One region of the Kitasatospora sp. NPDC057595 genome, then DNA from elsewhere that is predicted to be linked to it. Evidence: riboswitches for the same ligand, from Rfam matches in the RefSeq annotation. Region 1 holds a riboswitch; each other region holds the start of a gene.
The links. Region 1 has a riboswitch for cyclic di-AMP ahead of ACFU9E_RS02040 (transglycosylase family protein). Riboswitches for the same ligand answer to the same signal wherever they lie in the genome.
Positions count from the first base shown of each region.

Region 1 (9,727 bases):
CGAGGGTCTGAAGCCGGAGGAGTAGCGGTCACGCCCCCGGACGGTCCCACCCCGGACGGTCCCACCCCGGACGGTCCCACCCCGGACGGCGACGCCTCAGAAAGTGTTGGGTAATTGATCAACTGCGTGCCGTGATGCGTTGGCGGTGATCTTCGCGGACGTGGCGTCCGCGAAGATCACCGCCATGTGTGTCTGTGCGTGCAAGCCGTCCTACGACTCGTCGTTGACGGATTCCCAGTGGGCGGTGATCGAGCCGCTGCTTCCGGTACGGGATCCTCGTCGGGCGGGTCGGCGGCTGAAGTTCCCGCGGCGGCTGGTCGTGGACACGGTGCTGTACGTGCTGGTCAGTGGATGCGCGTGGCGGTTGGTGCCGCACGATCTGGCGCCGTGGGACGTGGCGTACCGGTGGTTCCGTGCCTGGACGGCGGACGGGACCTGGAACGGGGTCCACGATGCGTTGCGTGAGCGGGTCCGGGTGGCGGACGGGCGGGATCCGCAGCCTTCGGCGGCGGTGCTGGACTCGCAGTCGGCCCGCAGCCACCAGGGCGGGCAGGCGATCGGCTACGACGCGGGCAAGCGCGTGCGGGGCCGCAAGCGCCACCTGCTGGTGGACACCTGCGGGCTCGTGCTGCGGGCGGTCGTGCACTCGGCGTCGGTGCAGGACCGGGCCGGCGCGAAGCTGGTCCTCACCGGGGTTCGGGAGGAGTTTCCGCAGGTCGGGCTGGTCTGGGTCGACGGCGGCTACGTCAACGTGGTCGACGCGGGGCTGGTGGGGTGGGCTGCCGGGCGCGAGGGCCTGGAGATCGTCGCGGTGCCGCGCAACGCGGATGTGAAAGGCTTCCAGGTGCTGCCCCGCAGGTGGGTGGTCGAGCGGACATTCTCCTGGCTGGGACGGTGCAGACGGTTGGCACGGGACTACGAGCGCAAGACCGCGCACGCCGAAGCGATGATCAAGGTCGCCATGATCCGGCTCATGGCCGCCCGCCTCGCCGGCGAGGAGATCGAACCACGCGGCCCCATCGAGACCGAAGCAGCCCGCCGCCTCGCCGACGACCTCAAGAACGAGTGATCACCCGATTACCCAACACTTTCTCAGACGGCGGCGACGTCCTCCACCGGGCGGCGCTGCGCCGGGACGACGACCTCGCCGATCGCCTCGCCGACCAGGGCGACGAGTTCGGCGAGCCGCTCCAGGTCGAGGTGGTCGGGCAGGTCGGAGAGGGAGACGATCCGCTCGCCGTCCGGCCCGGCCACGCAGAACAGGTCGATCGGGCCCAGGTGCTTCTCGGCGGTGTCGACCAGCGCGGCGACGTCACTGGGGCGGCGGACGTCGCCGCAGACGCCGACGACCGGGCAGCGCGGCCGGTCGAGTTCGGTGGCGAGGTCCTCGGCGACCCCGACCCGCTGGTCGGCGATCAGCACGCCGGCGGCGCCCGCCGCGGTGAGGCGGCGGGCGAGGTCCGCCCCCGACCCGCCGTCGAGGACGGTGATCACGACGACCGAACCGGTGACCCGCATGGCCTTGCTCCTCCCTGTGGGCGGCTCCGCACCGTCGCCCACGGACATCTTGCGGAGGATCGTAGGCAGGTCCTGACCCTCCGCAACAGGAATTACCCCTCAGGTGACCAGGCTCACGCCTGCCACGCGGAAGGGCTTCGCCCGGTGCCCCGAGCGCCCGTGTGCACGCCGTGCGGTCGCCGGGACACGCCCGGGATACCGTCGAGCCATGCCAGCTCAGCCCGCCTCCGCCCGTCCGCCCCTGTTCACCTGGGAGTTCGCCGCCGATCCGTACCCCGCGTACGCGTGGCTGCGCGAGCACGAGCCGGTGCACCGGACCACCCTGCCGAGCGGGGTCGAGGCATGGCTGGTCACGCGGTACGCGGACGCCCGGCAGGCGCTCGCGGACAGCCGGCTCTCCAAGAACCCGGTGCACCACAGCGAGCAGGCCCACCGCACCGGCCGGGTCGGCATCCCGGGCGAGCGCCAGGCCGATCTGATGACGCACCTGCTGAACATCGACCCGCCGGACCACACCCGGCTGCGCCGGCTGGTGTCCAAGGCGTTCACGCCGCGCCGGGTGGCGGCCTTCGAACCGCGGGTGCAGCAGCTGACCGACCGGCTGATCGACGGCTTCGCGGCGCGCGGCTCGGCCGACCTCATCCACGAGTTCGCCTTCCCGCTCCCCATCTACGCGATCTGCGACCTGCTCGGGGTGCCGGCCGAGGACCAGGACGACTTCCGGGACTGGGCCGGGATGATGCTGCGACACACCAAGCCGGGCCACGGCGGCGGCGGCCGCGGCGGGGTGGGGCGCGCGGTGAAGCGGATGCGGGCGTACCTGGCGGAGCTGATCCACCGCAAGCGGGCCGACCTCGGCGACGACCTGATCTCGGGGCTGATCCGGGCCAGCGACCACGGCGAGCACCTGACCGAGAACGAGGCCGCGGCGATGGCCTTCATCCTGCTGTTCGCCGGCTTCGAGACGACGGTCAACCTGATCGGCAACGGCGTGTACGCGCTGCTGCGCAACCCGGGCCAGCGGGCCCTGCTCCAGGAGTCCGTGGGGCGTGGCGAGAGCGCGCTGCTGGAGACCGGGATCGAGGAGCTCCTGCGCTACGACGGGCCGGTGGAGCTGGCCACCTGGCGGTTCGCGACCAGTCCGCTGACCATCGGCGGGGTGGAGATCCCGGTCGGCGACCCGGTGCTGGTGGTGCTCGCGGCGGCGGACCGGGACCCGGCGCGGTTCGCCCACGAGAACACCCTGGACCTGGCCCGCGCGGACAACCCGCACCTGGGCTTCGGGCACGGCATCCACTACTGCATCGGCGCGCCGCTGGCGCGGCTGGAGGGGCGGGCCGCGCTGGCCACCCTGCTGACCCGGCTGCCGGACCTGCGGCTGGCCGCCGACCCCGACGACCTGCGCTGGCGCGGCGGTCTGATCATGCGTGGACTCCGTGAGCTTCCGGTGGAATTCACGCCGGAGAATGCGCAGCTCGGAGCGGTTCCGGAGGTCGGCTCGGGAAGCTGACGAGCCGGCACAACACGCTGACGGGGGCTCTCCGTTGCCCACTTTCAGGGAGTCTGAACCACCCTCAATCCGGACATACCGCCTCGGTTGGTAGGCAATCAATCACATGACGTGATGTCCATGTGATATCTGCGATATGAGCTTGTGATTGCTCTGAAGATCTGTCTACTCTCCGTGGAGTTCGCAGCTGCGAGCCCCGTGCGCGGAACGCCGAGTCCTGCCCGCCGCACCACGGGAAACCGACCAGAACCCTGGGCAGGGGCGGGGGACCCAGGTTTTGCGCCGTCTCCCACGGCTAGGGGTGAAGCCGCCTCCGCGCGGCCGGGCCACCTCCCGGTCCGAACCCGACAGCTCACCTCGCAGGCGTGCGGAGAGGGACCTCTTCATGCTGTTCGTTGGAACCGGTCGTCACCGTCGCCGTACCCAGGCCGAGAAGGCCATCGCCGTCGCCGGTGTCGCCGGCGTCGGGCTGGCGATGCCGATCCTGAGCGCCACCGGTGCCTCCGCCGCCCCGGCCTCCACCTGGGACGCGGTCGCCCAGTGCGAGAGCGGCGGCAACTGGAGCATCAACACCGGCAACGGCTTCTACGGCGGCCTCCAGTTCACCCCCAGCACCTGGAAGGCGTACGGCGGCACCGCCTACGCGCCGCAGGCCAACCAGGCCTCGAAGGGGCAGCAGATCTCGGTCGCCGAGAAGGTCCTCGCCTCGCAGGGCCCGGGCGCCTGGCCGGTCTGCTCCCAGAAGGCGGGCCTGACCAAGGGCGGCGCCCCGGCGGCGGTCGACACCTCGACGGACGCCAAGCCGGCCGCCCCGAAGCCGCAGGCCCAGCAGCAGACCCCGAAGCCCGCCGCCCCGAAGCCGGCCGCCACCCCGCAGGCCCAGCCGCAGCAGCAGGCCGCCAAGCCGCAGGCCCGGCAGTACGCGCCGCAGAGCGCCCAGCAGACCCAGCAGGCCCCGCAGCAGACCCAGCAGCAGGCCCCGCAGGCGCCGGCCTTCTCCGGCAAGGCCGGCTGGGACGCCGACGCCAAGGTGTACTGGTACCAGAACAACGGCGCCTGGTACTGGACCAGCCACCAGAGCGTCTACCAGCAGTACGCCGGCCAGCCGGCCGCCCAGCCCGTCCAGAGCGCCCCCGCCGCCCAGCAGCAGCCGGCCGGCCAGGGCTACACCGTCCGCTCCGGCGACACGCTCGCCGGGATCGCCACCGCCCAGGGCGTCTCCGGCGGCTGGCAGGCGCTGTACGACGGCAACCGCGGCACCGTCGGCGGCGACCCGAACCTGATCGTCCCGGGCCAGGTCCTGACCCTCGGCTGACGGCCGGTCCGATCCCACGGACGGGCGGAGGGGGCCGATCGGTCCCCTTCGTCCGCATCCGGCCCCCGCAGGTCGGGCAACCAGGTGAACTACCGGTGGGTAGCACGGCCACACGCTGAGACGGAACCGAGGTCGACGTGGCCCGGACAGCCCGTGCGGTTAGGCTCTGGTCGTAACGACTCCGCAATCGTCCGGCCGACTGCACCCCACCGTCAGCCGAACCTGCTTCCGCTAGGAGATGCCTCGTGCCGTCCATCGATGTCGTCGTCGCTCGTGAGATTCTCGACTCGCGCGGCAACCCCACGGTCGAGGTCGAGGTCGGCCTCGACGACGGCAGCACCGGCCGTGCCGCCGTCCCGTCGGGTGCTTCCACCGGCGCCTTCGAGGCGCTGGAGCTCCGCGACGGTGACAAGAACCGCTACTTCGGCAAGGGCGTGGAGAAGGCCGTCCTGGCCGTCATCGAGCAGATCGGCCCCGAGCTGGTCGGCTACGACGCCACCGAGCAGCGCCTGATCGACCAGGCCATGCTCGACCTGGACGCCACCCCGGACAAGTCCTCGCTCGGCGCCAACGCCATCCTGGGCGTCTCGCTGGCCGTCGCGCACGCCGCCTCCGAGGCCAGCGATCTGCCGCTGTTCCGCTACCTGGGCGGCCCGAACGCGCACGTCCTGCCGGTCCCGATGATGAACATCCTCAACGGCGGCTCGCACGCGGACTCCAACGTCGACATCCAGGAGTTCATGATCGCCCCGATCGGCGCGGAGTCCTTCTCCGAGGCCGTCCGCTGGGGCGTCGAGGTCTACCACACCCTCAAGGGCGTGCTGAAGGAGCGCGGTCTGTCGACCGGCCTGGGCGACGAGGGCGGCTTCGCCCCCAACCTGGACTCCAACCGCGAGGCCCTGGACCTCATCGTCGAGGCCATCCAGAAGGCCGGCTACGTGCCGGGCAAGGACGTCGCGCTGGCCCTGGACGTCGCCTCCTCCGAGTTCTACGAGGACGGCGCCTACCAGTTCGAGGGCAAGGCGCTCTCCTCCGCCGAGCTCATCGAGTACTACGCCGGCCTGGTCGCCGCCTACCCGCTGGTCTCCATCGAGGACCCGCTGGACGAGTCGGACTGGGACGGCTGGAAGGCCATGACCGAGAAGCTGGGCGACAAGGTCCAGCTGGTCGGCGACGACCTGTTCGTCACCAACCCGGCCCGCCTGGCCCGCGGCATCGAGACCGGCACCGCCAACGCGCTGCTGGTGAAGGTCAACCAGATCGGCTCGCTGACCGAGACCCTGGACGCCGTCGAGCTGGCCCAGCGCAACGGCTACCGCTGCATGATGTCGCACCGCTCCGGCGAGACCGAGGACGTCACCATCGCCGACCTGGCCGTCGCCACCAACTGCGGCCAGATCAAGACCGGCGCCCCGGCCCGCTCCGAGCGCGTCGCCAAGTACAACCAGCTGCTGCGCATCGAGGAGATCCTCGACGACGCCGCCGAGTACGCCGGCCGCGGCGCGTTCCCGCGGTTCAAGCACGAGGGCTGAGCCCGACCGACGGCGCCCGGCCGGTATCGCCGGGACGCCAGGTAGCGCACGCCTGACCGGTGCCCCGCCGTTCACCCCGTAGGGTGGACGGCGGGGCACCGTCGCGACCAGGAGGGGACACCGCAGATGGCAGGCTGGAGGATCCCGGGCTTGGCGGCCCGGCCTCGGTTCACGAGCCGGGCGACCGTCCTCGTCCTGGTGCTCTGCTCCCTGGTGGCGATCCTCGCCTACCCGACGCGGCAGTTCATCTCGCAGCGTTCGGAGATCTCGGCGCAGCGCGCCCGGGCCGAGCACGCCCGGCAGCAGGTCGAGCAGCTGCGCCGGGAGAAGGCCCGCTGGCAGGACCCGGAGTACGTCAAGGCGCAGGCCCGCACCCGGCTGCACTACGCGATGCCGGGGGAGACCCCGTACATCGCGGTGGACCCGGCGGCCCGGGACGCGGCCGGGTCCGCGCTGGGCGCTCCGGCGCCCGCGGCGGGCCCGGCGGCCGGTCCGGCCGAGGCGGCCCGGCCCTGGTACGCCAGCGTCTGGGACTCCGTGGACGCCGCCGCCGCACCCCTGGCCGCTCCCGCGCCGGTGGCCCCCGCCACCCCGGGGCAGCCCGCCCCTCCCTCACCACCCGCCCCCGCCCCCGCTGGAGACAGCTCCTCCCATGACCACTGAGAACCACCCCACCGTCTCCGACGAGGACGTCGCGGCGATCGCCGCGCAGCTCGGCCGGGTCCCGCGCGGTCTGCGCGGCGTGGCCCACCGCTGCCCGTGCGGCAACCCGGACGTCGTGGAGACGGCCCCCCGGCTGCCGGACGGCACGCCGTTCCCGACGCTGTACTACCTGACCTGCCCCAAGGCCGCCTCGCTGATCGGCACCCTGGAGGCGGACGGCGTGATGAAGGAGCAGAGCGCCCGGCTCGCCGAGGACCCCGAGCTGGCCGCGGCGTACCAGAAGGCGCACGAGGACTACATCGCCCGCCGGGACGCCATCGAGGTGCTGGAGGGCTTCCCGAGCGCCGGCGGCATGCCGGACCGGGTCAAGTGCCTGCACGTGCTGGTCGGCCACTCGCTGGCGGCCGGCGAGGGCGTCAACCCGCTCGGCGACGAGGCGCTCGGCATGCTGGAGGACTGGTGGGCCAAGGGCCCCTGCGTCTCCGCCGCCGAGGTCGCCGAGGCCGGTGAGCGGGTGGCCCGCAACCGGGCCAAGGAGCAGGACCACGCGGCCGTGATCGCGGCCAAGGAGCAGAAGACCGCCGATCGCGCCGCCAAGCGGGCCGCGCAGGAGTCGGACGAGGCGGACGAGGCGGGGGAGGCCGGCGCATGAGCACCACCCGGGTGGCGGCGATCGACTGCGGGACCAACTCGATCCGGCTGCTGGTCGCCGACCTGGACCCGCGGACCGGGGAGATCACCGACCTCGACCGGCGGATGATCATCAACCGGCTGGGCCAGGGCGTGGACCGCACCGGGCGGCTGCACCCGGACGCGCTGGAGCGCACCTTCGCCGCCTGCCGGGAGTACGCCGAGGTGATCTCCGGCTTCGGGGTGGGCCCCGAGCGGATCCGCTTCGTCGCCACCAGCGCATCCCGGGACGCCGAGAACAGCGCCGAGTACGTCGACGGCGTGCGGGCGGCCCTGGGCGTGGAGCCCGAGGTGGTGAGCGGCGAGGAGGAGGCGCACCTGTCCTTCACCGGCGCCACCAAGGAGCTCACCGGCGGTCAGTTCCCCGCCCCCTACCTGGTCTTCGACCTGGGTGGCGGCTCGACCGAGTTCGTGCTCGGGGCCGAGGACGTCCGGGCGGCGCGCTCGGTGGACATCGGGTGCGTCCGGCTGACCGAGCGGCACTTCGGCGGCGCCGAGCTGCCGTCGGACGAGCAGGTCGCCGAGGCCCGGGCACACGTCCGGTCCGAGCTGGACCGGGCCGAGGAGGTCGTCCCGCTGACCGGCGCGGCCACCCTGGTCGGCCTGGCCGGCACGGTCACCACCATCTCGGCGATCGCCCAGGACCTGCCCCGGTACGACTCGGAGGCGATCCACCACTCCCGGATCTCCCGCGAGCGGGTCGCCGAGATCGCCGACCGGCTGCTGCACGCCACCCACGCGGAGCGGGCGGCGATCCCGTCGATGCACCCGGGCCGGGTGGACGTGATCGCGGCGGGCGCGCTGGAGCTGCTGGAGATCATGGAGCGCACCGGCGCCGCCGAGGTGGTCGTCAGCGAGCACGACATCCTGGACGGAATCGCCTGGAGTATCGCCCGCTGAGCAGGCGTGGGACTTACCGCCCCGGCCCCGGCAGCCCCCCCCTGGGGCTCCGGGGCCGGGGCGCGCGCGGGCGCCGCGGGAATGTTCGTGAATTTCTTCACATGAGGATCCAGTCTTTCGGCGTGCCCGGCGGTCCGGTCCGTCCGATATGTGGGACCGAAGGCTCGCTGGGCGTGACAGCCGCTGGATCGCAGGTTCTGAGCCGCTGGAGGTTTGAAATTCGAAATCTCATGCGGGAACTGGGCCGCACCATGGATCGTTGCTGCTCAGCGGGGCCGTCCGAACGGGCGTGCCCACCGGGGGGTCGCGCCGGCCGCGAGGGGGTGGGCGGGGGGCCGAAACGGGGGCGCGTAGTGTAGCAGAAGGTCCCCATAAGCTTGTGAGTGGGCTCACGAAGACTGCTCCGAGCGGTGCTGGATACTTTCGGATATGAGCACCACGGAGCGTCCTCGCATCCTCATTGTCGGCGGTGGTTACGTCGGCCTGTATGCCGCGATGCGCATCCTCAAGAAGATGCGCTACGGCGAAGCGACTGTCACGGTCGTGGACCCGCGGTCGTACATGACGTACCTGCCCTTCCTCCCCGAGGCGGCCGGCGGCAACGTCGCGCCCCGTAACCTCGTCGCGCCCCTGCGCACCGCGCTGAAGAACGCGGAGGTGCTCACCGGTGCGGTCACCGGTGTGGACCACGAGCGCAAGATCGCCACGATCCAGCCCGCGGCCGGCGACTCGTACGAGCTGCCCTTCGACTACCTGGTCGTCGCGACCGGTTCGGTCTCCCGCACCTTCCCGATCCCGGGTCTGGCCGAGAACGGCATCGGCATGAAGACCGTGGAGGAGGCCATCGCCCTCCGCAACCACGTCATGGCGCAGCTGGACAAGGCCGAGTCCACCACGGACGAGGCGATCCGCCGCAAGGCGCTGACCTTCGTCATCATCGGCGGCGGCTTCGCCGGCGTCGAGACGATCGCCGAGATCGAGGACATGGCGCGCGACGCCTCCAAGATCTACAAGACCGTCAGCCGTGACGACATGCGCTTCGTCGTGGTCGAGGCCGCGAACCGGATCCTCCCCGAGATGGGCCCGGACCTCGGTCTGTGGACCAAGGAGAAGCTCGAGGAGCGCAACATCGAGGTCTACATCGAGACCTCGATGGACTCCTGCGTCGACGGCCACGTCGTGCTGAAGAACGGCATGGAGATGGACGCCTCCACCATCGTGTGGACGGCCGGCGTGAAGCCGAACCCGGTGCTGACCAAGTTCGGTCTGCCGCTGGGCCCGCGTGGCCACGTCGACACCGCGCCGACCCTCCAGGTCCAGGGCTTCGACTACGTCTGGGCCGCCGGCGACAACGCCCAGGTGCCGGACCTCGCCGCCGGCGAGGGCGCCTGGTGCCCGCCGAACGCGCAGCACGCCGTGCGCCAGGCCGCCGTCCTCGGCGACAACGTGATCTCCGGCATGCGCGGCTTCCCGCAGCAGGAGTACAAGCACAAGAACCTGGGTGCGGTCGCCGGTCTCGGCCTGCACAAGGGTGTCGCGATCCTCTTCGGCAAGTACAAGCTGAAGGGCCGTCCGGCCTGGTGGTTCCACCGCCTGTAC
Region 1 is NZ_JBHVGL010000001.1:464,908-474,634, forward strand. It holds gene ACFU9E_RS02020 (MazG family protein) at 1-25, shown strand, start outside; gene ACFU9E_RS02025 (IS5 family transposase) at 185-1,069, shown strand; gene ACFU9E_RS02030 (SDR family NAD(P)-dependent oxidoreductase) at 1,093-1,518, opposite strand; gene ACFU9E_RS02035 (cytochrome P450) at 1,727-3,028, shown strand; cyclic di-AMP (ydaO/yuaA leader) riboswitch at 3,260-3,408, shown strand; gene ACFU9E_RS02040 (transglycosylase family protein) at 3,414-4,343, shown strand; gene eno (phosphopyruvate hydratase) at 4,589-5,875, shown strand; gene ACFU9E_RS02050 (septum formation initiator family protein) at 6,026-6,538, shown strand; partial or broken gene ACFU9E_RS02055 (DUF501 domain-containing protein) at 6,510-7,037, shown strand; gene ACFU9E_RS02060 (exopolyphosphatase) at 7,187-8,128, shown strand; gene ACFU9E_RS02065 (NAD(P)/FAD-dependent oxidoreductase) at 8,558-9,727, shown strand, end outside.

Region 2 (9,727 bases), on a different contig from region 1:
GGCCGTGCAGTGGCACACCGGCCCGGCCCGGCACGAGGCCGGCTCGCCCAACGTCATCGGCGCCTACGCCATCGCCTCGGCCTGCCGGGCGCTCACCGAGGCCGGGTTCGACGCGCTGGAGGCCCGTGAGCGCGCGCTGGTCGCGCGGCTGAAGGCCGGGCTGGCCGAGATCCCCGAGGTCCGGGTGCTGAACCTGTTCGGCGCGGACTCGGACCGGGTGGGCGTGCTCTCCTTCGTCGTCCGGGGCTGGAACAGCTCGCACTTCTCGGCCGCGCTGTCCGCCGAGTACGGCATCGGGGTGCGCGACGGCCTGTTCTGCGCCCACCCGCTGGTCCGCACGCTGCTCGGCGACGAGGAGGCCGCGCCCTCGGAGTGCGGCGCGCCGGAGCCCTCGCTGCCCGGCGAGCGCAGCCTGAACGCGATCCGGGTGAGCTTCGGCGCGGGCACCCCGGACGAGCACGTGGACCGGTTCCTGACCGCCGTCCGCGAGCTGGTCACGGACGGCGCGGCCTGGACCTACCGCAACGAGGGCGGCCGCTGCGTCGCGGACACCCGCCGGGAGGGCTGAGGCCCCGCCGACGGCGCTACTCGTCCAGACCGATCGAGAAGGCCGCTTCCAGGTCGTGCTGGGAGTAGGTGCGGAAGGCGATCTGGGTCTCGGTGTGGGCGACGCCCGGGACCTTGTTGAGCCGGCCGGGGATCACCTCGGCGAGGTCGTCGTGCCGGCCCACCCGCACCATCGCGACCAGGTCGTAGCCACCGGTCACGGAGTAGACCTCGCTGACGCCCTCGATGGCGGCGATCGCCTCGGCGATCTCCGGGATGCGGTCGACGCTGGTCTTGATCAGGACGATGGCGGTGATCACGGTGGCGTACTCCTTTGTGAGGTGCCGCCAGCGTATCGGGCGGCGGCGGCACCGTCGCGGGGGCGGGTGGCCCGGGGCCGGCGCCCGGTCAGGGTGCAGGCGTAGAGGAACCCGGCCGCGAAACCGATCACGTGCACCACGTACGCCACACCGGGCCCGGCGGAATGCACCGACCACCACTGGAGGGCGAACCAGAGCCCGAGCACCAGCCAGGCCGGGAAGCGCAGCGGGAGGAAGAGCAGCAGCGGGACGAGCGTGGTGACCCGGGCCCGCGGGTGGAAGCGCAGGTAGGCGCCGAGCACGGCGGAGATCGCCCCGGAGGCGCCGATCAGCACCCGGGTCGCGTCCGGCGAGTGCGCCTCGGCCAGCGCGAAGCCGTAGGTGGTCAGCGCACCGGACGCCAGATAGAAGAGGAGGAACCGGGGGCGACCCAGCCGCCGCTCCACGGTGGGGCCGAAGACGTGCAGGAAGAGCAGGTTGCCCAGCAGGTGCAGCCAGCCGCCGTGCAGGAAGAGCGCGCTGAGCACGGAGAGCGCCGGGTGCTTGCCCGGGGTGGGCGCGGCCGGGCAGCCGGGCACCGGGTCGGGGGCCTCGGCGAGCTGGCCGGCGGTCAGCGGGCGACCGGTCAGCAGTTCGGCGGGGACGGCCCCCCAGCGCTGCTCGTAGCGCTGCTCCGCGCAGACCCGGGTCCGGCCGTGGCCGTAGAGCGGGTTGAGCCCGGCCGCCGGTCCGAGCAGGAAGACCGCGGTGTTGAGCGCGATCAGCGCGTAGCAGACGGCCGGTGCGGCGGCGGCCGGCCGGCCGCGGCGCACGCCGGTGCGGTCGGGGAGGACCGGGAGGGCCATGGGCCCCAGCATCCCTCCGGCACGCGGCGGGCACCGCGCGGTTACGGCAGGTGGGCTACCCGCCGCGGGCCGGTCGGCCGGTGGCCGTGAAGGTTGCCCCAGGCAATAGGCTTGGGGCGGGCAATCCCGCCTCCCGCCGCCGACGCCGGGGCTCCGGGGGGAGCGCCTGAGCCCACCCAGGGACCACCCGAGAGGACCCCCGATGACCGTCCCCGCCCTGACCGCCGAGACGCGCTGGCGCTGCACGCTCTGCGGCAACCTGACCCGCTTCGACGTGACCCGGACCGCCCGGGTGACCGAGTTCCTCCACTTCGACCTGGCCGGCGAGTCGAAGATCGAGGAGACCCAGGTGCTCAGCGAGACCGTCGAGTCGGTGCGCTGCCGCTGGTGCAACGCGGTGGACCAGGTCGAACTGGTCGCCCGCCCGGGCGCGGCCGACGGCGCCGAGGGCTCCGAGCAGGCCTGATCGCCTGATCCGTGCGGCGGGCGGTGCGGGGCATGGCCGACCGCCGCACGGGACAATACAGAGAGAACGCACGGAGTGTGACGGGGACGGCGGCCGGGGGCCGTACCCCGCTGGACCAGGATCGGAGCCGAGGACGTGGTGGACGCAGCGAAGGAGCCCGGCGGGCCGCAGGGGCGGCAGCCCGCTGCGGACGCGCGGACGCCGGACGCGGCAGGGGCCGCCCCCTCCGGCACCGACGCCCCGGCCGAGGCGGCCGCCGGCGAGGAGTCGGGCGGCGGTGACGAGCCGGCGGCAGCCGTCGACGGGTCGGACCGGGACGTCCCGGGCAGCGCGACGGGCGGCGCCGAGACCCTGGACCGGCCGCTGCCCGAGGGCGTGCGCCGGCGCGTGGTGGGCCTCGCCTCCGACGCGCTCGGCGGGCTGCCGCTCGCGGAACTGCCCCAGTCGCTGCGCCAGTACGCCAAGTTCACCCCCGCGCGCCGGGCCAAGTACGCGGCGACCGCGCTGGCGGCGGCGCTGGAGGCGGAGCCGGCCTTCCGGTCGCGGATAGCGGAGCGGCTGCGGCTGGGCCAGCCGGACCTGGTCAGGGCCCTGGAGTCGGGCACCGTGCCGGGCGCCGCGGACCCGATGGACGTCGCGGCGGCCGCCTACCTGGTGCGCTCCGCCGGATGGAGCCGGCTGGTGGCCGAGGCCGGCGAGGAGGCCGAGCGGGCGGGCGCCGAGGGCGCGGCGGCCGAGGCGGCGCGGCTGGTGGAGAAGCTGCAGGCCGAGCTGGCCGAGGTGCGCTCGGCGGCGCGCGCCGACCTGGACCGGCAGCGGGCCGAGTCGGAGGACGTCCGCCGGGAGGCGGACTCGCTGCGCCGCCGGCTGCGGTCGCTGGAGAGCGACACCCGGAGGGCGCAGGCGGAGACCCGCAAGGTGGCCGCCGAGCTGGAGGCGGTCAGGGCGCAGGCGGCGGCCGAGCGGAACACGGCGGAGAGCGAGGCACGCCGGCTGCGGCACCGGGTCACGGAGCTGGAGAACGTCGCGGAGCAGGGGCGCCGGTCGGCCCGCGAGGGGCGCAGCGTCGAGGACATGCGGCTGCGGCTGCTGCTGGACACCGTGCTGCAGTCGGCGCAGGGGCTCCAGCGGGAGCTGGCGCTGCCGGTGTCCCAGATCCGCCCGGCGGACCTGGTGGAGGCGGTGGAGCCGGGCTCGGCCTCGCCGCACGACGTGGCGCGGCGCGGCCTGGCCGAGGACGATCCGGCGCTGCTGGACCAGCTGCTGGCGATCCCGCAGGTCCATCTGGTGGTGGACGGCTACAACGTGACCAAGACGGGCTATCCGACGCTGCCGCTGGAGCAGCAGCGGATCCGGCTGCTGGGCGGGCTGGCGATGCTGGCGCAGCGCACCCAGGCGGAGGTCACCTGCGTGTTCGACGGCCAGGACCTGGACGTGCCGGTGATCATGGCGCCGCCGCGCGGGGTGCGGGTGCGGTTCAGCCGGACCGGGGAGACGGCGGACGAGCTGATCCGCCGACTGGTCCGGGCGGAGCCGCAGGGGCGCCCGGTGGTGGTGGTCTCCACCGACCGGGAGGTCGCGGAGGGCGTGCGGAAGGCCGGCGCGCGCCCCGTCGCATCGGTGCTGCTGCTGAACCGGTTGGCCAGGCCGTAACCGCTCCCGGCTGCGAGCCGGTCGGTATGACGGCTGGTCAGCGCCGTGATGGCGATGGTGTGCGAGTTCTGTGAAGTCAGATCGGCGGCGCGGGTTCACGCGATCGGGGGAGTGGCGCGAAGCGTGGATCTTCACTAGGGTCTGGCGTCAAACCTATTTTCCGGATTCTCACCCCTTCGGGTGAGGCCATTGGAAGAAGGAGCCGGTCCCTTTGGCCTCCCACCGCCGTCCCAAGCAGCCGAGCCGCGCGCGGGTCTCCGTGCTCACCGCTGCCGCTGCGACCGCGGTCGCTCTCTCCGCCCAGGTCGCCGCCCACGCCGCGCCCAGCCCGTCGCCCAAGAAGGACGACGTCAAGGCGCAGATCGACCAGCTGCAGGAGGAGGCCGAGCAGGCCACCGAGCGGTACAACGGCGCCAAGGAGCGCGCCGACCAGCTGCGCAAGCAGGCCGACCAGCTGCAGGACCAGGTGGCCCGCGGCCAGGAGCAGATGACCCAGCTCCAGGCCGGGCTGTCCGAGGTGGCGGGCGAGCAGTACCGCACCGGCGGCATCGACCCGTCCGTCCAGCTGATGCTCTCCTCGGACCCGTCCGGCTACCTGGACAAGGCCTCCAGCGTGCAGCAGGCCAGCTCCAGCCAGGCCGAGGCGCTCAAGGGCCTGCAGGACCAGCAGCGCCGGCTCGACCAGCAGAAGACCGAGGCGGCCGCCGTACTGGCCTCGCTGGACACCACCACCAAGGACCTGAACCAGTCCAAGGCCGAGGTCAACAAGAAGCTCAAGGAAGCCCAGGACCTGCTGAACTCGCTGAGCGCCGCCGACCGCGCCGCGCTGAAGGCGGCGCAGCAGCAGGCCGACCGCGCCTCGCGCGGCAACGAGCGCACCGACCTGGGCAGCCTGCCGCAGGCCAGCGGCATGGCCGGCGCCGCGGTCTCCAACGCGATGGGCAAGCAGGGCTCGCCGTACGTCTGGGGCGCCACCGGCCCGAGCACCTTCGACTGCTCCGGTCTGATGGTCTGGGCGTACGGGAAGGCCGGCGTCTCGCTGCCGCGCACCTCGCAGGCCCAGGGCAACTACGGCACCCGGGTGCCGTCGCTGGCCGAGGCCCAGCCGGGCGACCTGATCATCTACCGCAGCGACCGCAGCCACGTCGGCATGTACATCGGCAACGGCATGGTGGTGCACGCGCCGCACACCGGTGACGTGGTGAAGGTGATGAAGGCCGACGCCATGCCGATCAACACGATCCGCCGGGTCTGACGGACCGGCACGACACGCCCGGGCGGCCCGCCGAGGGCTCCTGTGATCAGCGCCACCTCCGCACGGGGGTGGCGTTGGCGTTTCGCCCGCCCGTTCGACCGTCTGACGGAAAATGATCAGCCGGACGTGGATGGTTGGTCACGGTCGGTCATATTCACAAAAGAACTTGGGCATTCTTCCGGCTTTTTTCTGACAAGGATTTGAACGGATCACGGATCTGTTACTAGGGTCGTGACTCGAACCACGCACAGTCGATCACCCAGCCTGGGTGGCGGCGGGGTTCGCCGCCGAGTTCGCGAAGCAGTGGGACGGGGCCTTCGGGTCGCCCGTTCGAGTGAGGACCCAGTAGTCGGGGGCCCGCTGTGGAGCGGAGCCGGGGAACCACGTTCCTCCGGGGTGAATCGGCGCCAGGCCGGCCGCGCGAGCGGCGGGTGAGGCGTCGTAGGGCACGCTTCCGCCCGAACCCGTCAGCTCACCCGGTAGGCGGATGAGGAAGAAGGAGTCCGCCTTCGTGGCGTCCCATCGTCGTCCCAAGCCCGCCGGCCGCGCCCGTGTCTCGATCCTGACCGGGGTGGCCGCCGCTGCCGTCGCCCTCTCCGCGCAGTCCGGCGCCCACGCCGACCCGACGCCGACCAAGGATCAGGTCAAGGAGCAGGTCGACCAGCTCAACGAGCAGGCCGAGGTCGCCACCGAGAAGTACAACGGCGCCCAGGCCAAGCAGCAGGAGCTGCAGAAGCAGGTCGCCGAGCTGCAGGACAAGGTGGCCCGTCAGCAGGCCTCGGTGATCGAGGCGCAGGGTGGTCTCTCCGAGATCGCCGGCGAGCAGTACCGCACGGGCGGCATCTCGCAGACCGTCCAGCTGATGCTCTCCGCCAGCCCGGACAACTTCCTCAGCCAGGCCGACGCCCTGAACCAGGCCGGCTCCACCCAGTCCGGCGCGCTGAAGGAGCTCCAGGAGCAGCAGCGCAGGCTCGACCAGGACCGCACCGAGACCCAGGCCAAGCTCGGCGAGCTGGAGGCCACCACCCAGCAGCTGAAGTCCTCCAAGGAGGAGGTCCAGGGCAAGCTGCAGAAGGCCCAGGACCTGCTCAACACGCTCACCGAGCAGGAGCGTCAGGCCATCCGCGCGGCCGAGGAGAAGGCCGCCGCCGAGGCCAAGGCGAAGGCGGACGCCGCCAAGGCCGAGGCCGCCAAGGCCGCCAAGGAGAAGGCCGACGCCGAGCGCGCCTCCCGGGACAACAACCGCAGCAACCTGAGCGCGCCGTCCTCGGGCTCGTCGAGCTCCTCCGGCTCGTCGAGCTCCTCGACCGCGTCGGCCCCGGCCGCCGAGGCCACCAAGCCGGCCGCGCCCGCCGCCAACGGCTCGCGCGCCGCCGCCGCGATCGCCGCCGCCGAGAGCAAGCTCGGCTCGCCGTACGTCTACGGCGCCACCGGCCCCAACTCCTTCGACTGCTCGGGCCTCACCGGCTGGGCGTACGCCCAGGCGGGCGTGTCGCTGCCGCGCACCTCGCAGGCGCAGGCCACCGCCGGTACCCAGATCGGGTCGGACATCTCCAAGGCCCAGCCCGGCGACCTGGTGATCTTCTACGGCGACCGCCACCACGTGGGCATCTACGTGGGCGGCGGCCAGGTCATCCACGCCCCGAAGCCGGGCGCGTCGGTCCGCTACGAGTCGGCCTCCAACATGCCGGTCAACACCATCGTGCGCCTCTGACCCACGGTCGGCAGGCTCCGTCGGGCCCGGTCCCCCATGCGGGGGACCGGGCCCGCGGCGTTCCCCGGCCCGACGGGGCGCTCGGTCCGCGAACCGATCTGACGTCCGATAAGTGTCCGAATATTCGGGTTCGGAGGGGTTTGGAATCGGTTGCCCGGACTCGCTAACGTCTGCCACCGGACGCCCGCTTCGACCGCCGCCCGTCCCGGCGCGGCGGCGGGCCGGGCCCAGGATCGGAGCCGACGTCGCATGGCCGTGCACCGCCGTTCCCCGCTGTCAGGTGCGCACGCGCTCGCCCGGGCGCTGGTGTTCACCGCGGCGGCCACCACCGCGCTCGGCGTGGCGACCGCCGGCTGTGCCCAGGCCGCGCCCGGCTCGCCGGACGGCCCGGCCGACCGCAAGGACGTCAAGGCCCAGGTGGAGCAGCTCTACGACGAGGCCGAGCAGGCCTCGGAGCGGTTCAACGCCGCCCAGGAGGCCCAGCAGAAGCTCCAGAACGAGACCGGGACGCTGCAGCAGCAGATCGCCGTCGCCCAGGACGAGCTCAACCGGCTGCGCGGCGACCTCGCCACCGTGGCGGGCGCCGAGTACCGCGGCGGCGGGATGACCCGGACCGTCCAGCTGATGCTCTCCACCGACCCGGAGGGCTACCTCTCCCGGGCCCGCACCCTCGACCAGGCCGCCGAGCGGCAGAACGAGACCCTGCACGAGGTGGTGGGCCGTCAGCGGGTGCTCGACCAGCGCCGGGCCGAGGCCACCGCCAAGCTCGCCGAGCTGGAGCAGACCCGCAAGGCGCTGGCCGAGAGCAAGCAGCAGATCCAGCAGCGGCTCGCCACGGCGCAGCGGCTGCTCAACAGCCTCGGCACCGCCGAGCGCGCCCGGCTCGCCGCCCAGGACGCCCGGGACGCCGAGCAGCGCGTCACCCGCGGCACCGACCGGCTGGACCTCGGCAGCACCCCGCCCGCCTCCGAACGCGGCGCCGCCGCGCTGGCCGCCGCGGTGCGGATGATCGGTTCGCCCTACGTCTACGGATCCACCGGGCCCAAGGCGTTCGACTGCTCCGGTCTGATGTACTGGAGCTGGCGGCAGGCCGGAGTGACCCTGCCGCGCACCTCGCAGGCCCAGGCGTACGCCGGGCAGCGGGTCAGCCTCTCCGAAGCGCGGCCGGGAGACCTGGTGATCTTCTACCGGGACATGCACCACGTCGGGATGTACGCCGGCGGCGGGGTGATCGTGCACGCCCCCTACCCGGGCGCCAGGGTCCGCTACGAGAGCGTCAGCACGATGCCGGTCGCGGGGGTGATCCGGCTCTGAGCCGCCCGGATCCCGCCGTCGGCCGCCTGCCGTCGCGGCGCACCGCCCTGCTGCTCGCGGCCGGCGGGCTGGCCCAGCTCTCGCTGCCCGGGGCCGGTCCGGCGCGGCCCGCCGCCGCGGCCTCGGACGCGCACGCCGACGTCCTGGCGCTGCTCGACGGGCGGGCCCGGGCGCTGACCGCGGGACCGCCGGAGCTGCCGCTGCGGGCGGGGTACCGGAACCTGCTGCTCGGCCCGGTGGACCCGGCCGGCCGGTGCACCGCCACCGCCGAGCTGACCGTCGAGGTGACCGGGTACGACCGTCTTCCGGTGGTCCACCCGCGCCGGCTGGTCCTGGCCCGGTCCGCCGCCGGCTGGCGGGTCGAACGCGAGGAGGGCGCGGGCGGGCCGCCGCCGCTGTGGGACCTCGGCGCCGTGCGGGCCGGGGCCGGCGCCCGCTGTCTGGTGCTCGGCGTGCTCGGGGCGGACGCTTCGGACGCCTCGGGCGCGCCCGCCCTCGCCGGGCTCGCCGCCGTCGGCGACCGCGCGGTGACCGCCGTGGAGGCCCTCTGGGGCACCGCCTGGGCCGGCCGGCTGCTGCTGGAACTGCCCGCCACCGGTGAGCAGTTCACCCGGCTGCTGGCGGAGGAGCGGTCCGGCTGGTCGGGCATGGCCGCGGTCACCGTGGCCGCGCCCGGCGCGCCGCTGAACGCCCCGGCCGACCGGGTCCTGGTCAATCCGGACGGCTACCCGAACCTGAGCGACTTCGGCCGCCAGGTGGTGGTCACCCACGAGGCGGTGCACGTGGCGACCCGGGCCGACACCAGCGCCTGGACGCCGCTCTGGCTCTCCGAGGGCGTCGCCGACTGGACCGGCTACCACGACGCGGGCCGCCCGGCCCGGCAGCTCGCCCCGGAGCTGGCCCGGGACGTCGCCGCCGGGCGGCTGCCCGCCGCGCTGCCCGAGGACGCCGCCTTCACGGCCGGTGGCGAGGGCCTCGCGCAGGTCTACGAGCAGGCCTGGCTGGCCTGCGACCTGATCGCCCGTCGGTACGGGCCGCGGCGGCTGGTGGAGCTCTACCGGGCGGTCGGCGCGGCGGGCCCGGGCGCGGACCGGCGGGCCTGGCTGGACGGGCTGCTCCGGGACCGGCTCGGCCTCGGCCTGGCCGAGTTCACCGGCCTCTGGCAGGCCGAGCTCCGGGCACTCGCGGCCTGGTGAGCCCGGCTAGGGCCGGGCGCCCTGGCGCCGCTCGCGGGGCGCGGCGGCCGGCCGGTCGATGCCGTCCAGCAGGTCCTGCTCGTACGCGATGCCCGGGCGGACCGAGAACGCGGCCGCCGGCACCGGCTCCGGGCGGGTCATCACCACGGTCTCCGGGAGCGGCTCGCCGCGCCGGGTGGAGCGCCACAGCCGCACGCAGGACAGCCCGGTGGCGGCCAGCAGCAGCAGGTTGCGCGCGGTCAGCACGGCGATCGCGCCCGGCCGGCTGGCGACCACGTCGCCGAAGACCAGCGGGAACTCCACCAGGGTCAGCGGGGTCGCCGCCAGGATCAGCAGCGCCACCGGCCGCTGGCTGGTGCCGCGCACGGTCAGGCAGACCGCCGCCGCGCCGACCAGCCAGACCAGGTACTGCGGGCTG
Region 2 is NZ_JBHVGL010000015.1:35,061-44,787, reverse strand. It holds gene ACFU9E_RS22505 (aminotransferase class V-fold PLP-dependent enzyme) at 1-568, shown strand, start outside; gene ACFU9E_RS22500 (Lrp/AsnC ligand binding domain-containing protein) at 585-866, opposite strand; gene ACFU9E_RS22495 (rhomboid family intramembrane serine protease) at 863-1,711, opposite strand; gene ACFU9E_RS22490 (hypothetical protein) at 1,914-2,177, shown strand; gene ACFU9E_RS22485 (NYN domain-containing protein) at 2,313-3,830, shown strand; gene ACFU9E_RS22480 (NlpC/P60 family protein) at 4,042-5,085, shown strand; cyclic di-AMP (ydaO/yuaA leader) riboswitch at 5,430-5,586, shown strand; gene ACFU9E_RS22475 (NlpC/P60 family protein) at 5,597-6,799, shown strand; gene ACFU9E_RS22470 (NlpC/P60 family protein) at 7,049-8,113, shown strand; gene ACFU9E_RS22465 (hypothetical protein) at 8,350-9,309, shown strand; gene ACFU9E_RS22460 (glycosyltransferase 87 family protein) at 9,316-9,727, opposite strand, start outside.
Region 2: linked by a shared signal. The riboswitch ahead of ACFU9E_RS22475 (NlpC/P60 family protein) and the one ahead of ACFU9E_RS02040 (transglycosylase family protein) in region 1 are both predicted to bind cyclic di-AMP.

Region 3 (9,727 bases), on a different contig from region 1:
GGCCGAAGAGGCCGCAGTACTCGTCCAGCGGGCGGGAGGTCACCAGGGGTGCGGACGGGACCGCGGCCGGGGCGCGGGCGGTCCGGTCGGCCATCGCCGCCATCCGACCACGGGCCGTCGACGCCCGCACCCGGAGCCGTCCGGGCGGGGCGCGGGGCCGGGCGCGGGCGTCGGGTGCGGGCGTCGGGTGCGGGCGTCGGGTGCGGGGCCGGGGGCGGGCGTCGGGTGCGGGGCCGGGGGCGGGCGTCGGGTGCGGGGCCGGGGGCGGGTGGGTCAGCGGCCGAGCAGGCCGCGGGCGGCGAAGCGGTTGACGTTGGTCAGGCCGCGCACCAGCTGCGGGGTCAGGAAGACGAACAGCATGCCGACCAGGCAGACTCCGGCGATCTGCAGCGGCGACTCGATGTAGTACTCGTGCCGGACGCCGTCGTCGCCGGTGAAGTCGAAGAGCCGGTAGCCGGGCCAGTCGACGTAGCGCGGGAACACCCAGTGGTAGACGGGGTAGAGCGCGAGCGTCCAGCCGACGCAGAGGAAGACCAGCGACACCGCCATGCTGAGGATCGCCCACGGCAGCATCACCACCTGGTGGAGCACGGCCTTCCAGCCGGCCGCGTCCGCGATGCGGGCGGTGATCGCGCCCCAGGCGCCCGGCCGGACGGCGCGGACCGGCGCCGGGGCGGGCACGTCCAGCGCGAGCAGGCCGCGCACCCGGGCCCGCTCCAGCCCGCCGAAGCCGCGGGCGGTGGCGGTCAGCGCGGCCAGCACCGGCAGGCCGAGCACGGTGACGACGGTGCCGAGGCCGAGCGAGAACAGCGCGACGGCGACGGCGAAGCCGACGACCGCCAGCGGCAGGCCGGTCAGCGTGTAGCCGATCTCGCGGTAGAAGTAGGAGGTGAACGGGGCCCGCCAGGCGTACGGCGGCTCCTCGATGCGGCGGGCGACGGTGCGGCGGTCGCCGCCGTCACGGCCGTCGTACGCGTCGTACTCGTCGCGCTGCATGCTGTGGGTGCTCATGGCCGGCTCTCGGTCCCTCGGGTCGGTCTCGGTTCGGGCTCGTGGGGTCTGTCCTGCTGACTCCCCGAGCCTGTCAGAGCGCGCGGCGGCGGAACATCCGGCTCCCCGGCGAACCGGGGGTGGGGTTATCCCCCGGTCACCGGCTCGTCGTCGGCGAGGAGCGCGTACTGGTAGGCGTCGCGCCAGCCGTCCCGGCGGCGGTAGTCGTGCCGGACCCGGCCCTCCAGCCGGAAGCCCGCCCTGGTCAGTACCCGGATCGAGGCGGCGTTGTCGACGTCCACCCGGGCCTCCAGCCGGTGCAGGCCGAGCGGGCCGAAGGCGAGGCCGCGCAGCAGGCCGACCAGCTCGCCCGCGTAACCGAGCCCCCAGACGTCACGGCGCAGGGCGTAGCCGAGGTGGGCGGCGTGGTGGGGGACGAGGCCGAGCGCGGCGTTGCCGATCGGGACGGCGCGGGCCGGGTCGTCGGCGTCGGCGAGCCGGGTGACGGCCAGCCGGTAGACCTCCCGGTGCTCCTTCTCCGCCTCCTCCACGAACTGGGCGACCTGGTCGGCGCAGGTCTCCGGATCCCACGGCGCGAAGGGGAGGTAACGGGTGGCCTCCGGGTCGCCGAACACCGCGTGCAGCGCGTCCACGTCCTCCGGGGTGTGGTGGAACTCGCGGACGGCCAGCCGGGGACCGGTGAGTCGGACGGGGACCATGGCTCCCGACCCTACCCCCGACCAGCGGTTACGGTTCGTGGTTATGGAAGACGAAGACCTGCGGCTCGCCCCGCGCACCAAGGCCGCCGAACTGCTCGCCTGGGCGGAGGCGGCGGGCCACCGGCCGGTCGCCGAGGCCCCGCTGCGGGCGGTGCTGGCGCTGCTGGAGCTGGGCGGGGGCAGGATGCACGACGGCTGGCCCGAACTGACCTCCGCCGCGGTGGAGCACCTGCTGTACGAGCGGCTGTACCTGTACGTCCAGCCGGAGCCGGGGCAGGACCCGCTGGCGTACGGCGCGGCGGTGCGGCTGCTGGTCGACCACCAGCGGGCGGCGAAGCGGCTGAACGCCAAGCGGCAGGAGCGGCTGCACGCCGAGGCCGAGTGGCAGGGCGAGGTGGCGGCCGGGCTGCTGCGCCGGGCGGACCTGGTGACCTGGCCCCGGCTGTACACGCTGCTGCTGCGCGCGGACGGGGTGGACACCGGCGACGAGCCGGCGGTGCGGGCCTGGCTGGAGGGGTTCCGGGAGCTGGCGCCGCAGGAGCGGTCGGCGGCCTTCGCGGCGCTGGAGGCGGACGGGCTGCTGGACCCGGTGGACGACGGGGGCTGGGACGGCGGGGCCCGGGCGCTGGCGGTCGGGATGGCCACCGACGGCGCGCGACGGCTGCTGGAGCAGGGGCTGATGCAGCGCAGCTACCGGAACCTGGCGGAGCTGACGGCGCTGGGCCGGCCGATGCCGGAGGAGCTGGCCGGGGACTTCGGGGCGTTCGAGGAGGCCGCGGTCGAGGTGGCGCTGGAGCTGGCCGGCGGGTGGACGGTGCCGGGGCTGCCGCGGCTGCTCGTGGAGGAGTTCCCGGAGCTGGCGCCGGAGCCGGGGCAGGCGGAGATCGACGCCTACCTGGCCGGGCTGGAGCCGGCGGAGGACCCCGAAGGATACGAGGAGTACGAGGGATACGAGGAGCACGGGGACCACGAGGGGCCGGAGGGGTACGAGGGGCCCGAGGCGGAGTAGCGGCGGCAGGGCACGGCCGTGGATTCGAGCCACCGAGCGGTCAATTCCGGTACTCCTCAAGGGATTCGGGGCCGGTCAGGAGTGATGGATCGGGTGCGGTGGAATCATCCGCCATGTGAAGCGTGACATATCACACGCGCTCCACTGCTCCTCCTGCCACCGTTTTCGAAGGAGAGAAACCCTGATGAAGCGTTTCGTCGCGGTCCTGGCGGCCGGTACCGCGCTGTCCTCGCTCGGTTTCGCGGGTGCCGCCCAGGCCACCGCGCAGACCACCGGCACGACGGCGGGCACCACGACCACCGCGACCACCACCTGTGCCGACGGCCCCGTCGGTGCACTCCGGAGCCAGGTCTGCGTCACGATCGACGGCACCGGCGTGACGGCCGGCGGCTACACTTCGCCGACCCGTTCCGACTGGACCGCGCAGTCCGCCTCGTACACCCTGACCCTCGGCGTCGTCGGCGGCGCCTCGCTCGGCACCGACACCGGGAGCGGCATCCTCCCGCCCGGCGGGCGCGGCTTCGGCTACCTGGCGGCCACCGCGCCGTGCGGCTCCACCGTCACGGCCACCCTCACGACCACCACCTGGGGCTACGGGGCGACCGCGACCGTCACCGCGCCCGTCACCTGCTGATCCGATCCCCGACAGCGCCCCGCCCCGCCGGATCACGTCCGGCGGGGCGGGGTGCTCAGGGTGTCCGGGGCGGCGTCAGGGGGTGACGCCGCGCTGCTCGAACCAGCTCTCCGGGTCGACGGGGGCGCCGCCACCGGGGCGGACCTCGACGTGCAGGTGCGGGCCGGTGACGTTGCCGGTCGCGCCGACCTTGCCGATCTGCTGGCCGGGGACGACCTTGCCCGAGCCCTTGATGATCGAGGAGAGGTGGCAGTACCAGATCTCGGTGCCGTCGGGCAGGGTCTCGACGATCCGGTAGCCGTAGGCGCCCGCCCAGCCGGCTGAGGTGATGGTGCCCTGGCCGACCGCGTAGACCGGGGTGCCGGTGTCGGCGGCGAAGTCCAGGCCGGTGTGCAGGTGGGCCCAGTAGCGGGCGCTCTGGCCGTAGTGGGCCGAGAGGTTGTAGTCCCGCACCGGCAGCTTGATGGCGGCGAGCTTGGCCTTCTCGGCCTCCTCGGCGGCCCGCCTGGCCTCCTCCTGCTGGGCGACCTGGGCGGCGCGCTTGGCCTCGGCCTCCTGGGCGGCCTGGACGCGGGCGCTCTCCTCGGCCGCGGTGCGCTGGCTGTCGGCCTGCTGCTGGATGCGGGCGGCGAGCGCGAGGCCGGGGTCGGCGGAGAGCGCGACCGGCAGTTCGTCGGGCGTCTCGACGGCGGGAGCGGCGGCCGGGGTGGCGGAGGCGAAGCCGGTGGCGCCCAGGGTGGCGGCGACGGCGGTGACGCCGAGCAGCGGAGCGGTGCCGCGGCCCTGCCGGGGCATCCGGTGCCGGCTGGTCTCGGCGGCCGGCGGAGCGGTCTCGTCGGCGGGGCCGCCGAACGGGCCCTGCCCGGTGAACGGGCCGGGGTGGTCGAGCAGCTGGGTACCGGCCGAGGAACCGGACGGATGTGCCGGGGTGTGCGTCGACGCCACGGAGGCGCGCTCCTTTCCTTCCTTCGCGCCTACCGGGTTAGCTGACGGGTTCGGAGCAGGAAGGTCTCCTACGGCTGGGCCTGGGCCCGGCCGATTCACCCCAAGGAACGTGGTTCCCCGGCTCCCTGGCCTGCCCGAAGGCCGGCCGGTGGGATTAGGCGACGGCGCACGGTGCCGTCTGGGTACGGCGTTGCGACCGCGCTGCGTTATCAAACGTTAATCCGAGAGGCCCCCGATTCCAAGCCATCCGTTGGTGACGACCGATACGGACCGGACACCACGCGGTCCGGTGGGCGATTTGGGACGTTTGATGACAACTGACACTACCGAACGTGTCAGGACGTCAACGAACGGCCCCTCACTTGAGTACGCCTACTCATGTGCGGCCGGGCTCCGCGCGGCCATCCTGACGCCATGAGCGCACCGATGCAGTCCCGCACCACGCCTGCGTACTACATCCAGGCCGTGCTGTCCTTCGCCCTCTCCGGCACCACCCTCGGCGTCGGGATCGCCTTCCTCCCGGTGGAGCCGTGGACCCGGGCGTTCCTCGCCCTCGGCCTGCTCTACACGATCACCTCGACGTTCACCCTCTCCAAGGTGGTCCGGGACCGGCAGGAGACCTCCGAGCTGGTGACCCGGGTCGACCAGGCGCGGCTGGACAAGCTGCTGACCGAGCACGACCCGTTCAAGGTGGAAGGCGTCTGACCGGTCTCCACCGGCGGGGCCGGTCACACGGAGAACGACCGATAGCTTGACGGCTAAGGCTATTAGCCTTAGCTTTATGGCCATCGGCGCCTCGCCGACGATCCCGCCCCAGGAGGCTCCCCATGAACGGCACCCTCGCCCCCGTCACCCACCACCTCGACCTGCCCGGCGGCCGGATCGCCTTCGACGACACCGAGCACGGCGAGGGCGTCCCGGTCGTCCTGCTCCCCGGGATGCTCGACAGCCGGGCCGCCTACCGCCACCTGCGCCCGCTGCTGGCCGCCGCCGGCCGCCGGGTGATCACCATGGACCTGCGCGGCTTCGGCGAGTCCTCGATCCTCTGGGACGACTACTCCCCCGCCTCGATAGCCGGTGACGTCCTCGCCCTGCTGGACCACCTGGGCGTCGACCGGGCCGTGCTGGCGGGCAACTCCTACACCGGAGCCAGCGTCGTCAAGGCGGCCGGGGACGCCCCCGGGCGGGTCGCCGGCGTCGTCCTGATCGACGCCTTCGTCGAGAACGTGCCGCCGGGCGCGCTGCAGCGCCTGGTGGTCGGCGCGATGGGCGCACTGCTGGTGCGCTCGCCCGCGTTCTGGGGCCTCTACCACCGCAAGGCCGCCTACCCGGGCCCCAAGCCGGCCGACCACGAGGAGTACGTGGCCGGGCTGGTCGCCGCGATGCGCACCCCGGGCCGCCGGACCGCCACCCGCGGCTACGTGCGCGGCGACTCGGCGCCGACCGGCTGGACCGCCGCCGTGCGCTGCCCGGCGCTGGTGGTGATGGGCTCGAAGGACCCCGACTTCTCGAAGCCGGAGCTGGTCGCCGACCGGCAGGCCGCCGCGCTGAACGCGCGGAAGGTGATGATCGAGGGCGCGGGCCACTACCCGATGGCCGACCACCCGCGGGCGACCGCCGACGCCCTGCTGCCCTTCCTCGCCGACCTGGCCTGAGCGCCACCGGCCGTCCCGCCCCCCGCTAGGAGAACCGCTGTGCCCCGAGTCGGACTGACCCCCGAGCAGGTCGTCGGCCACGCCATCGCCCTCATCGACGAGCAGGGCCCCGAGGCCCTCACCCTGGCCGCCGTGGCCGCCCGGGCCGGGGTCGCCACCCCCTCGCTGTACAAGCACGTCAGCGGCGGCCTGGCCGAACTGCGCCGGCTGGTGGCCGTCCGGGTGACCGCGGAGCTGGCCGACCGGCTCGCCGAGGCCGCGCTCGGCCGCAGCGGGGACGCCGCGGTCGCCGCCGTCCTGCGGTCGTACCACGCGTACGCCACCGAGCACCCGCACCGCTACGCCGCCCTGCCGCAGGCGCCGCAGCCGGACGCCGACCTGGTCGCGGCGGCGGGCCGGCTGGTCGGGGTGATCGTCGCGGTGCTGCGCGCGTACGGGCTGGAGGGCTCCGAGGCGATCCACGCCGCCCGCACCTTCCGCTCGCTGGCCCACGGCTTCGCCGCGCTGTCGACCGGCGGTGCCTTCCAGCTCGCCGAGGACCTCGGGGAGACCCAGGAGCGCATGATCACCGTGCTGACCGCCGGTCTGCGCGGCTGGCCCCGCCCCTGAGCGGCGCCGGCCGGGGGCCGGGGAACGCCGAAGGGCCCGGAGCGGAATCGCTCCGGGCCCTTCGGGATGGTGTGGGGCTAACAGGACTTGAACCTGTGGCCTCTTCCTTATCAGGGAAGCGCTCTAACCGTCTGAGCTATAGCCCCGTACCGTCCGACCCGCCTGTCCGGCGGCACGTCGTACGGAGAAGGGTACCGGACCCGGAGGGGGTGCCCGTACACCGGCCGCCCCGCTGCCCGAACACGGCTGTCCGCTTCCCGTACACCTGCCGATCGGACGCCACGGAGAGCGCCGTTCACCCCACGCCTCACCCACTTAAGAAATAAGGTATTAAGAATTAACTGCCCCATAAGGAACCGGAGAGGCCGGCCGTCCCGTGGACCCGCGCAGCAGCCCCACCGCGCGCAGTGCCATGCGCTGCGTCCGATTACTGCTCGGCTGCACCAGCGCCGCCGAACTGCTCGGCACCGTGCTCGCCGAGGGCCCCGGCTGGATCACCGGCGAGGGCTCGGCGCTCTACCTGCTGGACCCCGGCGGGATGCTCCGGCTCACCGCCTCCCACGGCCTGCCCGACTGGGCCCACGAGCGCTACAGCGTGGTCGACCCGGCCGGTGAGCTGCCCGCCGCGATGGCGCTGAAGCTGCGCCGCCCCTATCTGCTGAGCCCCGAGCGCACCAGCGTCGACTACCCCAACCGCAACGCCGGCATGGGCACCGGGATGGTCGCCATCGTCGCCCTGCCGATGGTCGTCGACGAGCAGCCGATCGGCGTGCTCGTCCTCGCGCTCGCCCACCGGGGGATCGTCCCGCGACGCGACCTGGACGTGCTGGAGACCCTCGCGGACGCCTGCGCGCACCGGCTGGCCCACCTGCTGGAGCACGCCGGGGCGCCCCGGGCGCCGCGCACCGGCGGCGGCGCGGCGAACGGGGTGCGCCCCGGCCCCGGCCCGGGCGGCGACCCGGCCGCCGGGACGGCCCACCCGCTGCTCTCGCTCGCCGTGCGCGCCGCCGGGCACGGCGCCTTCGAGCGCGACCTGGTCACCGGCGAGACCCACTGGGACGCCCAGGCGCTGCGGCTGGTCGGCCGGCCCGCGCCGGTGGACGGCGGCCCCGCCCCCGCACCCAACCTCGACCTCGTCGTCCACCCCGAGGACCTGCCGGACGTCCAGGCCGCGCTCGCCGAGGCGCTCTCCACCGGCGGCCCGTACCGGATCCGCTACCGGGTGCCGCGCCGGGGCGGCGGGGTGATCCGGATCGAGGAGACCGGCGAGGTCATGCTGGACGTGCACCGCCGGCCGGTCCGGATCTCCGGGCTGATCGCCGACCTCGACCACGGCCGCGCCCCCGACGAACGCCGTGCCGGGCGCCGGGTCCGGTCGGACGGGAACACCGGGAACGCCGGGAACGCCGGGAACGCCGACGGGGCCGCCGGGGGGACGTCCGCCGCCGGGGCCCGCTCGGCGCTGCTGCTGGCGCTCACCCGGGCGCTGTCCCGGGCGATCACCGTCCGGGACGTCACCACGGCCGTGACCGACGTCGCCCGCCCCGCCTTCGGCGCGGCCAGCATCGTGCTGGACCTGGTCGACGAGGGCCGGCTGCTGCCCGTCGCGCACACCGTCTACGGCGGCCCCCGGCGCACCGAGCTGACCCGGCTGGCCGACCTGTCGGAGGGCGTGATGCAGCGCGCGCTGGCCCGCTCGACCCCGCTGTTCAGCGAGCCGGCCCGGCGCGGACGGGGCCGCGGGCGGGCCCCGGAGCGCGGACGGCCGCGGGAGGCGGGCACCGGGGGCGGCGGCCCGCTCGCCCCGGCCGCGTGGGCGGTGCTGCCGCTGGTCGCCTCCGGCCGGCAGGTCGGCTCCTGCCTGATCACCTTCGCCACCGAGCGGATCTTCAGCCGCGAGGACCGCACCCTCTACTCCGCCTTCGCGGGCATCCTCGCGCAGTCCCTGGAACGGGCCCGCCTCTACGACACCCACCACCACCGGGCCACCGAGCTGCAGCGCGCGATGCTGCCGCGCAGCCTGCCCCGGCTGCCCGGGATCGCCACCGCCGCCCGCTACCTGCCGAGCACCGAGGGCATGCAGATCGGCGGCGACTGGTACGACCTGCTGCGGCTGCCGGACGGCCGGATCGGCCTGGTGATCGGCGACGTCCAGGGCCACAACGCCGAGGCCACGGCGGTGATGGGCCAGCTGCGCAGCGGGCTGCGCGCGTACGCCACCGACGGCCACGATCCGGCGGCCACGCTGGCCCGGACCAGCCGGCTGCTCGCCGAGCTGGACACCGAGCTGTTCGCCACCTGCCTGTATCTGACCCTCGACCCGGCCGACGGCACGCTGCGGGCCGCCCGCGCCGGTCACCCGGCCCCGGTCAGGGTCACCGAGGACGCCAAGGCGGTGGAGCTGGAGCTGCCCGGCGGCCCGCCGCTGGGCGTCGCCCCGGACCGGCCGTACCCGCTGGCGGTGGAGCGGCTGGAACCCGGCGAGACGCTGCTCGTCTACACCGACGGACTGGTGGAGGACCGCGAGGAGGACTACGACGAGTCGGTGCAGCGGATGCTCGGCGGTCTTGAGCTGTGGGCGCGCAACGCCGGCCCGGTGCGGGTGGAGCCCGGTCCGGCCCTGGAGAGGTTGGCCGATCTGCTCACCCTGAACGTCATCGAACGGCGTTCGCGTCCGGACGATGTGGCGCTGCTGCTGTTGCACCGGTTGTCCACTGTGCACTAGTGGGACCGGTGGGGCGCCGATCGGAGGTCCACGGACCGTCCGGTCGCGCCCGAAGCAGTGCGGTTTGGCGCGCTCTTGACGGGATATCGACGATATCCGGTCACTTGGCGAGATCCGTTCACACCTTCGTAGGATCATCACCCTAGAATTCGCCGCGTGACGATGACTCAGTGGTGCGCGGCGGCAACAGGCGTGCTGGCCGTCCTCGCCCTCGTGGCCGCCGCCCGCTACCGCGCGGTCGCCGCCACCCAGCGCCGCCGGGTCGGCCGGGAGCAGCGCGAGAACGCCGCCCTGCGGGAGCGGCTCGCCACCGAACTCTCCCGGCGCAGCGCCGAACTGGCCGCCGTCCAGCACGAACAGGAGCTCACCGCCTCCACCCAGCGGGCCTTCCTCAGCGTGGCCCGCCGGATCCTGGTGATGGCGCACGACCAGCAGGCCCTG
Region 3 is NZ_JBHVGL010000035.1:21,202-30,928, forward strand. It holds gene ACFU9E_RS33430 (hypothetical protein) at 1-94, opposite strand, end outside; gene ACFU9E_RS33435 (sensor domain-containing protein) at 274-1,011, opposite strand; gene ACFU9E_RS33440 (GNAT family N-acetyltransferase) at 1,137-1,709, opposite strand; gene ACFU9E_RS33445 (hypothetical protein) at 1,753-2,718, shown strand; gene ACFU9E_RS33450 (hypothetical protein) at 2,903-3,352, shown strand; gene ACFU9E_RS33455 (M23 family metallopeptidase) at 3,428-4,297, opposite strand; cyclic di-AMP (ydaO/yuaA leader) riboswitch at 4,310-4,468, opposite strand; gene ACFU9E_RS33460 (YiaA/YiaB family inner membrane protein) at 4,712-5,002, shown strand; gene ACFU9E_RS33465 (alpha/beta fold hydrolase) at 5,125-5,952, shown strand; gene ACFU9E_RS33470 (TetR/AcrR family transcriptional regulator) at 5,992-6,561, shown strand; tRNA gene ACFU9E_RS33475 (tRNA-Ile) at 6,634-6,707, opposite strand; gene ACFU9E_RS33480 (SpoIIE family protein phosphatase) at 6,938-9,286, shown strand; gene ACFU9E_RS33485 (sensor histidine kinase) at 9,449-9,727, shown strand, end outside.
Region 3: linked by a shared signal. The riboswitch ahead of ACFU9E_RS33455 (M23 family metallopeptidase) and the one ahead of ACFU9E_RS02040 (transglycosylase family protein) in region 1 are both predicted to bind cyclic di-AMP.